Regions from separate parts of the Blautia faecicola genome, predicted to be linked through region 3. Evidence: riboswitches for the same ligand, from Rfam matches in the RefSeq annotation. Region 3 holds a riboswitch; each other region holds the start of a gene.

Region 1 (3,281 bases), 250 kb from region 3:
AACAGAGAGAGCAGGGTGTAACCATGGACTTCATCCGTCAGCAGGTTAAGATTGGCTTCCAGGGTCTGACAGCAGATCAGGCAAAGAAAGCCGTTATCGCTTACGAACCAATCTGGGCTATCGGAACCGGAAAAACAGCTACTACTGAGCAGGCTCAGGAAGTATGCGGTAAGATCCGTGAGTGTATCGCTGAAGTATACGATGATGCTACAGCAGCAGAGATCCGTATCCAGTACGGTGGATCCGTAAACTCCAAAACAGCAGCAGACCTGTTTGCTCAGGCAGACATCGATGGCGGACTGGTTGGAGGCGCTTCCCTCAAAGAAGAATTCGGACAGATCGTAAACTACAAATAAATCCTTACATTTGTAAAAAGTAAATAAAGAAACGTGTCAAAACGCCACGAAACGCAAGAAGATCTGGTGATATTCAGCAGATCCAATGCGCTTCGTGGCGTTTTATAATTTCATCATAATTACTTTTAAATGAAAAATACACGATCATTTAAAAAGTGATAATTTTACAAAATATCAATATACTCTCCGGCGAGGGCTTTGTTCATGCTTCTGACAGCACAGAATTTGCCGCACATGCTGCAGGTATCGCTGTGGTCATCTTCCGGCATTCTGCTGGCGCGGATGGATTTGGCAGTTTCCGGATCTAAAGCACAGGCATACTGGGCATCCCAGTCGAGCACACGACGTGCATCTGCCATTTTATCATCTATATCACGGGCGCCGGGGATTCCTTTGGCAATATCAGCTGCATGAGCTGCGATTTTGGAGGCAATGATTCCCTGCTTGGTATCTTCTACATTTGGAAGAGCCAGGTGTTCTGCAGGTGTTACATAACAAAGGAATGCAGCACCGTTCATGGCAGCAACGGCGCCACCGATGGCCGCGGTGATATGGTCATATCCGGGAGCAATATCGGTGACAAGAGGTCCGAGTACATAGAAAGGAGCTCCCATACAGATGCTCTGCTGGACTTTCATATTGGCAGCTACCTGATCCAGAGGCACATGTCCGGGACCTTCCACCATAACCTGTACATTGTGATCCCAGGCACGTTTTGTCAGTTCTCCGAGACGAACCAGTTCTTCAATCTGGCATACATCGGTTGCATCTGCCAGACATCCCGGCCGGCAGGCATCACCTAAAGAAATGGTTACATCATATTCCTCACAGATATCAAGAATTTCATCATAATATTCATAGAATGGATTTTCCTCTCCGGTCATGCTCATCCAGGCAAAAACCAGACTTCCTCCACGGCTGACGATATTCATTTTTCGTTTGTGCTTTTTGATCTGCTCGATGGTTTTTCGTGTGATTCCGCAGTGGAGAGTGACAAAGTCCACACCGTCTTCCGCATGCATCCGGATCACATCTATAAAGTCTTTTGCGGTCAGAGTTGCAAGATCACGCTGATAATGAATAACGCTGTCATAGACAGGGACCGTACCGATCATAACCGGACATTCACTGGTCAGTTTACGGCGGAAAGGCTGGGTATTTCCATGGCTGGAAAGATCCATGATGGCTTCGGCACCGAGTTCTACAGCGCTCATTACTTTTTTCATTTCGATATCATAGTCTTTACAGTCACGGGAAACACCGAGATTGACATTGATTTTTGTGCGGAGCATACTTCCAACACCTTCCGCACTTAAACAGGTGTGATTTTTATTGGCGCAGATTGCTACTTTACCTTCTGCAACAAGCGTCATCAGTTTACTGACATCCATATGTTCCTTTTCGGCTACAAGGCTGATTTCGGGTGTGATGATTCCCTTGCGTGCCGCATCCATCTGAGTGGTGTAATTTCTCATGTTGTTTTGCCTCCATTCTTTTCACATACATAATAAAAAAGTATCTGTTTTTGACGTCAGCAAAACACAGACGTATCCATGCAGAACAAAAATCATACGTCCGGAGAATCTATAGGAGTAGTTGCTGACGCCTGCATCAGAAAGCAGGTTCCGGGTTTCTGATGCTGAACAAAATCATAAGATTTTGTCTTTTTTACAGCGGTACAAAGTGGTGTCCCCAATGCATCGCTTTTGACAGCCGGATATACTGCGCGAAATAAAAAGGACCCTTACCTGAGTAAGGATCCTGTAATCTGTCTGATGGAAAAAAGAAACAGTGTGTGTATGTCTACCTCTTTTATCCGGTATATCTTTCCTACGTTGGCATTATCCAAATCAGGTTTTCGGGTCGAAACGGAATCACGTCTCCTCTCAGCCGGCTTTCACCAGCTCCCCGTCAGCAATATAAAGGTTGTCTGGTACATCGAAACGATGCACTTAATGTTATTATGTATCAGAACAGGTGAAAATGCAAGAGAGAATTCGGAGAAATTTCAGTGTATCCGGAACTTCACACTTCACAAGTTCACTTTAGTGTGGTAAAATGGGCGAAAAGTGATGTTGCCCTGAGAAAAGAAAGTCAGGAAACTTTCTTGGGCGGAAAAGGAGAAACATATGGCAGACAGAGTCATTAAAGCAGCCCTGCTTGGTTTAGGTACCGTAGGCGGTGGTGTTTATAAAGTGCTGAAAATGCAGGAAGAGGAAATGATCCCGAAATTGGGTGCAAAAGTGGAATTGAAGAAAATTCTGGTTCGTAATATTGAAAAAGCATCCAAAAAGATCGATGATCCGTCCTTGCTTACGGATAACTGGAAAGAGATCGTGGAGGATCCGGAGATCGAGATCGTTATTGAGCTGATCGGTGGCATGGAACCGGCAAGAACGTATATTCTGGAAGCTCTGGAAGCAGGAAAAAATGTGGTAACTGCCAACAAAGATCTGATCGCAGCTGACGGACATATTCTGCTGGATACCGCAGCAAAGAATAAGAAAGATTTCTTACACGAAGCGGCAGTAGCCGGTGGTATCCCGATCATTCGTCCGATCAAGCAGTGTCTTGCAGGAAATCATATCTCAGAAGTGATGGGTATCATGAACGGAACTACCAACTTTATCCTGACTAAGATGAGCCAGAATGGCATGGAATTCGCCGATGCCCTGAAACTGGCACAGGAACTGGGATATGCGGAAAGTGATCCGACCGCTGATGTGGAAGGACTGGATGCGGGAAGAAAGGTTGCGATCCTTGCCAGCGCTGCTTTTAATTCACGGGTTACCTTTGATGACGTATATACGGAAGGAATCACCAAGATCACAGCGACGGATATCCAGTATGCCAAAGAGATGGGCTGCGTGATCAAACTCCTTGGTGTGGCAAGAAATACACCGGAAGGTATCGAAGCGAGAGTCC
Region 2 (3,281 bases), 890 kb from region 3:
CCGCATTCAGGTCCGGATACATATAAGGCATAACTACAAATCCTTCCTTTGCAAGGATTTCTGTTGCTTTGATCGTCTCATAGTTATCCGGTAATAAATATTTGGAATCGTGTACAACTTCGATCTTTACAAAATCCCCACATCCCACTTCTCTTGATAATCTGGCGATCCGCACTGCCTCCTGGGCATTTCTTGCTCCGGATGTATTCGGAAGCAGGGTTACATTCTCCGGAATGTAATCCAAAATATTGGCAAGTCCCCCTTCGTTTGCACGGCGAAGTGCCAGTGTGATGATCTGTGCGTCTGCTTTTTCAATGCAGGCTTTCACAAGATCCAAAGAAAATTTTCCTGATCCTAAGATAAATCTTGATGTAAATTCATGTCCTCCAAGGCTCCATGTATCTTTTGTACTCATAGGTTTATTTCTCCTTCTTCGTAACTGTTCATTGTCTACTTAATATCTGCTGAATAGTTACCTGTATTCTTTATACTTCGTAATCGTTCACTGTTTTCACAATGTCTGCTGAATAGCTGCTATATTTCTTCTTCTCCAAGCAGCAAACGGGTGATCATATTGGCTTCATGGGCTGCGCAGATCGCAACCCGCGGCGCCATCAGTCCGTTGCCATAGGTCGGTTCCGTAACCTGATCCCCACAAAGATAGAAGTTTTTCATCAATCGCCGGGTACGAATTGTATTGCTGCTTCCATACCCGGCCATTCCGGATGCGGACACCAGTTTTTTCTCCGGAAAATGCTCCAGAATTCCATTTACAAGCATGGCTTTTGCCTCCGGATTGTCAAATGCTTCACATATAATTCCTGCATTCTCAAAAAGTGAAATCAGATTCTCTTCTGTCACTTTGATGCAATCCGTCTGAATATCGATATACGGATTAATCTTTTGAAGCAGAGACTTTAAAGCATCTGTTTTGTACATACCGATATGTTCTGTAAAATACTGCTGCCGGTTCAGATTCGTAATATCCACCACATCAAAATCAATAAGATGAAGATGGCCCACGCCGATACGTGCAAGTGCATATGCCACGTTGGATCCCAGACCTCCGAGACCTGCGATCGTCACCCGGCCTTCGGACAGTTTCTTTTGCTTTTCCGGTGAATGACGTTCTTCAAGTGCAGCCTGTATTTCCTCTTTAGTCAAAACCTTCGTTGTCTCCATTTTCAGCCTCCTCCTACAAATGTCACCACCTCCATGCAGTCTCCGTCTTCTAACATCCTGTCCGCATACTCGTTTTTGGGAAGGATCTCGCCATTCAGTTCTACTGCAATCCGCTTCATCTGGTATCCTGCACTTTCAAGATACACTTCTACAGAAGTTGCCTTCTCCAGTTCGATTTCTTTTCCGTTTACTTTGATCACCTGCATCTCACCTCCTTGAAGCAAAAAAGAGTCCACAAAGAAACGTACCCTCGGTGGTGCGCCCCTTCATGAACTCTCGCTCAATCTCATTCTTTTATACCCGGATTCGCGTAAAAAAGGAGATACCTAAGTATCTCCCGTTAAATCTGTCGTAATTCTTCTGTAGCTTCACAGTTACCGACTCTCTTACATAACGTTCCTACGTTGGCATTATCCAAATCAGGTATACGGGTCGAAATTTTCAACTTCCTCTCAGCCTATCACATAAGCTCCCCGGTTCTATTTATTTGACAGTTCAAGTATAATTATTTTTTTCTGTTCTGTCAAATATATTTTTTGTCTTTTTTAATTAATACATCGCTTCGCTTTTTATTTTACCCTGTCTGCGCTGCCACGTACAATAAGCTTCGCAGGTACGATCACTTTTAACCCTATCTCCCTGGAGGATGTGATGCGTTCACGAAGAAGGCAAACCGCCTCCTCACCCAATAATTCCATATGCAGGCGCACTGTAGTCAGCGGCGGAACCAGATAGTTGGCCACCGCTATATCATTATATCCCACAATACTCACATCCTCCGGAATCCGGAGTCCCTTTTCACTGACTGCCCGATAACAGCCCACTGCCAGAGAGTCGTTGTTTGCAAATATTGCTGTAGGTTTCTCCTTCCCTTCCAGGATTTCCCTGCACAGCACATAACCGTCCTCCGGCGTGAAGCTTCCCACCCGCACAAGTGCCGGAGAGAATTCACCGATTCGCTCCATATATTTTTTGTAAGTTACCATTCGTTCATCATGCACTTCCTCGCCATCCTTGTCGACTTCATAGCCGCCAATAAATGCTATCTTTTTATGTCCCAGTCCTGTCAGATAATCCATCACCGCTTCCACAGAACTGTCCAGATCATTGACTACGCAATCAAACTGATCTCCTTTTGGCATAGCATCCAGAAATACTGTGGGTTTTTTGAAGGCTTCTATCTGCCTTACCATACTCTTACTGAACGTTCCAAGACACAAAAGGCCATCGAGTCCTCCAAGATTCTTCAGTTCCTCCAGATTCTGGATCTGACAGCGTTCCATATTCTCTGCCTCTAGTTTTTTTTCTACCGCCAGACGGACTGTCAGATAATAAGTATCTCTCAGCTCCTCCTCTCTGGAATAGGAATAATAAACTCCAACCGTCAGGTGACGCTTCCTGCTTTTTCTTTCCTTTGCCTGATACTGAAGTTCCCTGGCAGTATCAAATATTTTCATTCTGGTCTCATCCTGCACATTCAACGTCTCATCATGGTTCAAAACTCTGGAGACTGTCGCTGCGGAAAAACCGGTACGCTCTGCGATATCTTTTATTGTAGCCATCTTAACTCCCTCTCTGCATGATACTTTTCAATATTTTTCGAATCGCATCAGCTATGTCAGTGCATTTCATGGTTTATCTTACCATATTGCCCCCAACCACGCAACGAATTGTTACGACGCTGTCTCCTCCGTGGCTGAATTCGCCAGAATAACCGCCGCCAGAATAATGATACATCCCAATATCATGCGCAATGTGATACTTTCATGAAGAATCATGACCGAGAACAAGGTTCCAAAGACAGACTCCATAGACAAAATAATCGCCGCCTTTGTCTCATCCACATACTTCTGGCATGCTGTCTGAAGAAGATAGCAGACCGTTGTGCTGATAATGCCGAGATAGAGAACACTCCACCATCCTTTTGCAGTAACCTGAAAATGCACCTGCCCGGAGGCAATCATGAATATCAATGATAAAATACCTGCCGTACACATCTGAATAAAGTTCAACACAGATGCCCTGTACTTTTTCACAAAGATGCTTGTCAGAAAAATCTGAAAAGCAAAGCCCACTGCACATATAAGGGTCAGTCCGTC
Region 3 (3,281 bases):
AGCCGATCACCCACAGTACCATATTGGAAATCTGGATTTCTTTTTCGCTGTGGTCTTCTTCTAATAGGAAGAAATCCGCAATCTGGATCGCGATCATCGGAGCGAATACGGATCCGATCAGGTATAAGAAGTTTGTAATATTATCCATCGGATATACGATAGCTGCCAGGGCACCTACGACAGTAACCGCAATGGCGATATATTTTCCGTTCAGCTTATGGCTGAGGGTCTCACTGGAGATTCCTGCGGAATACGCGTCCAGGAAGGTCGTAGTAACGGTGGAGAAGATGATGATCAGCAGTCCCACGATACCAAGACCTGCTTTTACCATGATCTGGGCGATATCGCTCTCGCCGGTATAGATGGCTGCTCCCATACCGATCAGGTACATCCAGCAGCTGATCACACCGTAGACGATAGCGCTGACTGCGGTTGCCTTTACCGGCTGTTTTGCTTCTCTCGTATAATCACTGATCAGCGGAAGCCAGGATAACGGCATCGCCACTGCCAGTTCCACAGCAGCGCCAAAGGTCAGTCCATCAGCTGCCACGGTCTCTGCTGTATAATCTCCGAAGAAAATAACTTTACAGAGAATCAGGGTAAGGATGAATAATGCTGCCATGGCAACCGTATTCAGCTTTCCAAGGTTGGTGATACCGATCACGATCCATAAAACGATCAGCGCACCGATCACCAGACACCAGACCCAGTTGCCCACACCGGCGGCCTGATTGGCGGCCAGCGCACCGTCATAGATCATGATCGCGGTCCAGCCCACCAGCTGGATCACATTCAGAAGGGCAAAAAACAGGCTGCCTTTTTGTCCAAAACTGATCTTTACGGTTTCCATGGCACTTTTTCTTACTTTACCACCGATCACACCTGCAAGGAACAACAGGATGCATCCGATCAGATGTCCCACAAGAATCGCTGCCAATCCCTTTTTCATGCCCAGCGAAGCCAGGTACGTTCCGGTCAGGATCTCGGCGATCGATACCCCCGCTCCAAACCAGATCAGGCCGTTTTCAAATAAAGAAGTTCTTTTCTCACTCATGATCAGATGCCTCCTTTACATATTCTCCGGTAATGTCGAACCCGTGGTTCATCGGACCACTGCCCTTGCCGAGATCCAGCATAGCTGCCAGAGCACCGGAAATATAGGCCTTTGCGCGCTCTACAGACACATCCATAGGAAATCCCTTTGCCAGGTTGGAAGCGATCGCGCTGGAGAGCGTACAGCCGGTTCCATGAGTATTCGGGTTATCGATCCGTTTTCCGTAAAACCATTGGCAGGTTCCTTCATGATAAAGCAGGTCATTGGCATCATTCACCTTATGACCGCCTTTTAGCAGAACCGCACATCCGTACTGATCACCGATCACTTTAGCCGCCTCCATCATCTCCGCCTCAGAAGTGATGGTCATACCGGAAAGTACTTCTGCCTCCGGGATATTCGGTGTCAGGATCTGTGCCAGCGGAAACAGATATTCTTTTAAGGTGCTTACCGCGTCTTCACTGATCAGTCTGGCTCCGCTGGTAGCCACCATAACCGGATCAACCACGATATTTTTTGCATCATACTCTTTCAGTTTTTCTGCAATCTTTATGATCAGACCGGAGGACGAAACCATTCCGATCTTCACTGCATCCGGAAAGATATCTGTGAAAATATTGTCCAGTTCCTCTCCTAAAAATTCCTCAGTTGCCTCCATAATTGCTGTTACGCCGGTTGTATTCTGGGCTGTCAGAGCCGTGATGGCACTCATGGCATATACGCCATTGGCCATCATCGTCTTGATATCTGCCTGGATGCCGGCGCCTCCGCTGGAATCACTGCCAGCGATTGTTAATGCTGTTCTCATATTTTTTCTCCTTTGCATATGAATTCACCATTACTTTTTTATAGCGACGAAAGGTGGTGCCCCCAATCCGCCGCTTATATCAGCTCATAAAACATGCTTTGCATGTTTCATGAGCATTCGCGGTATTCGCCATAATTCCATGCAAGCATGGATTCTGGCTCATTACTCGCGTATCAAAATTGATTCACCGGATCAATTATTGATATGCAACGCAAGCCAAAACAGACACACCAAAAGGATGGTGTGCCTGTTTTTCTCTGTAAATCATCCCTACGTTGGCATTATCCAAATCAGGTTATGGGTCGAAACGCTGCCAGTCTCCTCTCAGCCTGCTTATGCAAGCTCCCCGTTTTCTATTCGGTTTTGAGGATTGCAAAATTGCACAGCAATAAAGCAATCCCGGTATAGCATTTCTTATCTGTAGATGATATCATCTCTTCCCGGACCATTGGAAATCATGGTGATCGGGAAACCAATCTTCTCTTCTACGAATTCGATGTATTTTCTGCAGTTTTCCGGCAGATCTTCGTATTTCTTGATACCGCGGATATCGCATTTCCATCCCGGCAGAGTTTCATACACCGGCTTTGCCTTTTCCAGCAGTGTGGTGGTCGGGAAGTCTGTAGTTACTTTGCCGTCGATGTCGTATCCTACACATACCGGAATCTCATCCAGATATCCCAGAACATCCAGTACGGTGAACGCTACATCGGTAGTTCCCTGCATACGGCATCCATATTTGGAAGCCACTGCATCGAACCATCCCATACGTCTCGGTCTTCCGGTTGTTGCACCGAACTCGCCGCCGTCTCCGCCTCTGCGTCTCAGCTCATCTGCCTCGTCTCCGAATATCTCGGATACGAATGCTCCTGCTCCTACTGCGCTGGAGTATGCTTTACATACGGTGATGATTTTCTTGATCTCATATGGCGGTACACCTGCTCCTACTGCACCGTATCCTGCCAGTGTGGAGGAAGAAGTTACCATTGGGTAAATACCGTGATCCGGGTCTTTTAAGGATCCCAGCTGACCCTCTAACAGGATCTCTTTTCCTTCTTTCAGTGCGTTCCACAGGAACAAAGATACGTCGCATACATATGGCTCCAGCATCTTCTTGTAGCTCATCAGCTCTTCAAAAATCTCTTCCGGTTTCAGAAGCGGTTTGTGATACAGATACTCCAGCATAACGTTCTTTTTCTCGCAGATGCCTGCTACTTTTTCTTTCAGCGCTTCCTCGTCAAACAACTCGCTGACCTGAAAACCGATCTTTGCAAATTTATCAGAATAAAAAGGAGCGATACCTGATTTTGTGGATCCGAAGGATTTGCCACCCAGACGTTCTTCTTCGTACTGATCAAACAGAATGTGATAAGACATTACCATCTGTGCACGGTCGGAAATCAGGATCTTCGGTGTCGG

Evidence for each region. A riboswitch is a leader RNA that binds a small molecule or an ion and turns the genes downstream of it on or off. The one in region 3 is predicted to bind thiamine pyrophosphate.
Region 1: it holds a riboswitch for thiamine pyrophosphate, as region 3 does, so the genes downstream of both, thiC (phosphomethylpyrimidine synthase ThiC) here and thiD (bifunctional hydroxymethylpyrimidine kinase/phosphomethylpyrimidine kinase) in region 3, are expected to answer to the same signal.
Region 2: it holds a riboswitch for thiamine pyrophosphate, as region 3 does, so the genes downstream of both, thiS (sulfur carrier protein ThiS) here and thiD (bifunctional hydroxymethylpyrimidine kinase/phosphomethylpyrimidine kinase) in region 3, are expected to answer to the same signal.

Annotation. Positions count from the first base shown of each region.
Region 1 covers NZ_SDKC01000001.1:1,363,837-1,367,117, forward strand. The annotation lists gene tpiA (triose-phosphate isomerase) at 1-356, shown strand, start outside; gene thiC (phosphomethylpyrimidine synthase ThiC) at 521-1,831, opposite strand; TPP riboswitch at 2,167-2,277, opposite strand; gene ETP43_RS06120 (homoserine dehydrogenase) at 2,486-3,281, shown strand, end outside.
Region 2 covers NZ_SDKC01000001.1:232,793-236,073, reverse strand. The annotation lists gene ETP43_RS00890 (thiazole synthase) at 1-415, opposite strand, end outside; gene thiF (sulfur carrier protein ThiS adenylyltransferase ThiF) at 535-1,182, opposite strand; gene thiS (sulfur carrier protein ThiS) at 1,185-1,388, opposite strand; TPP riboswitch at 1,561-1,668, opposite strand; gene ETP43_RS00875 (LacI family DNA-binding transcriptional regulator) at 1,752-2,744, opposite strand; gene ETP43_RS00870 (DMT family transporter) at 2,856-3,281, opposite strand, start outside.
Region 3 covers NZ_SDKC01000001.1:1,118,743-1,122,023, reverse strand. The annotation lists gene cytX (putative hydroxymethylpyrimidine transporter CytX) at 1-1,054, opposite strand, end outside; gene thiD (bifunctional hydroxymethylpyrimidine kinase/phosphomethylpyrimidine kinase) at 1,047-1,862, opposite strand; TPP riboswitch at 2,113-2,221, opposite strand; gene ETP43_RS05045 (adenylosuccinate synthase) at 2,277-3,281, opposite strand, start outside.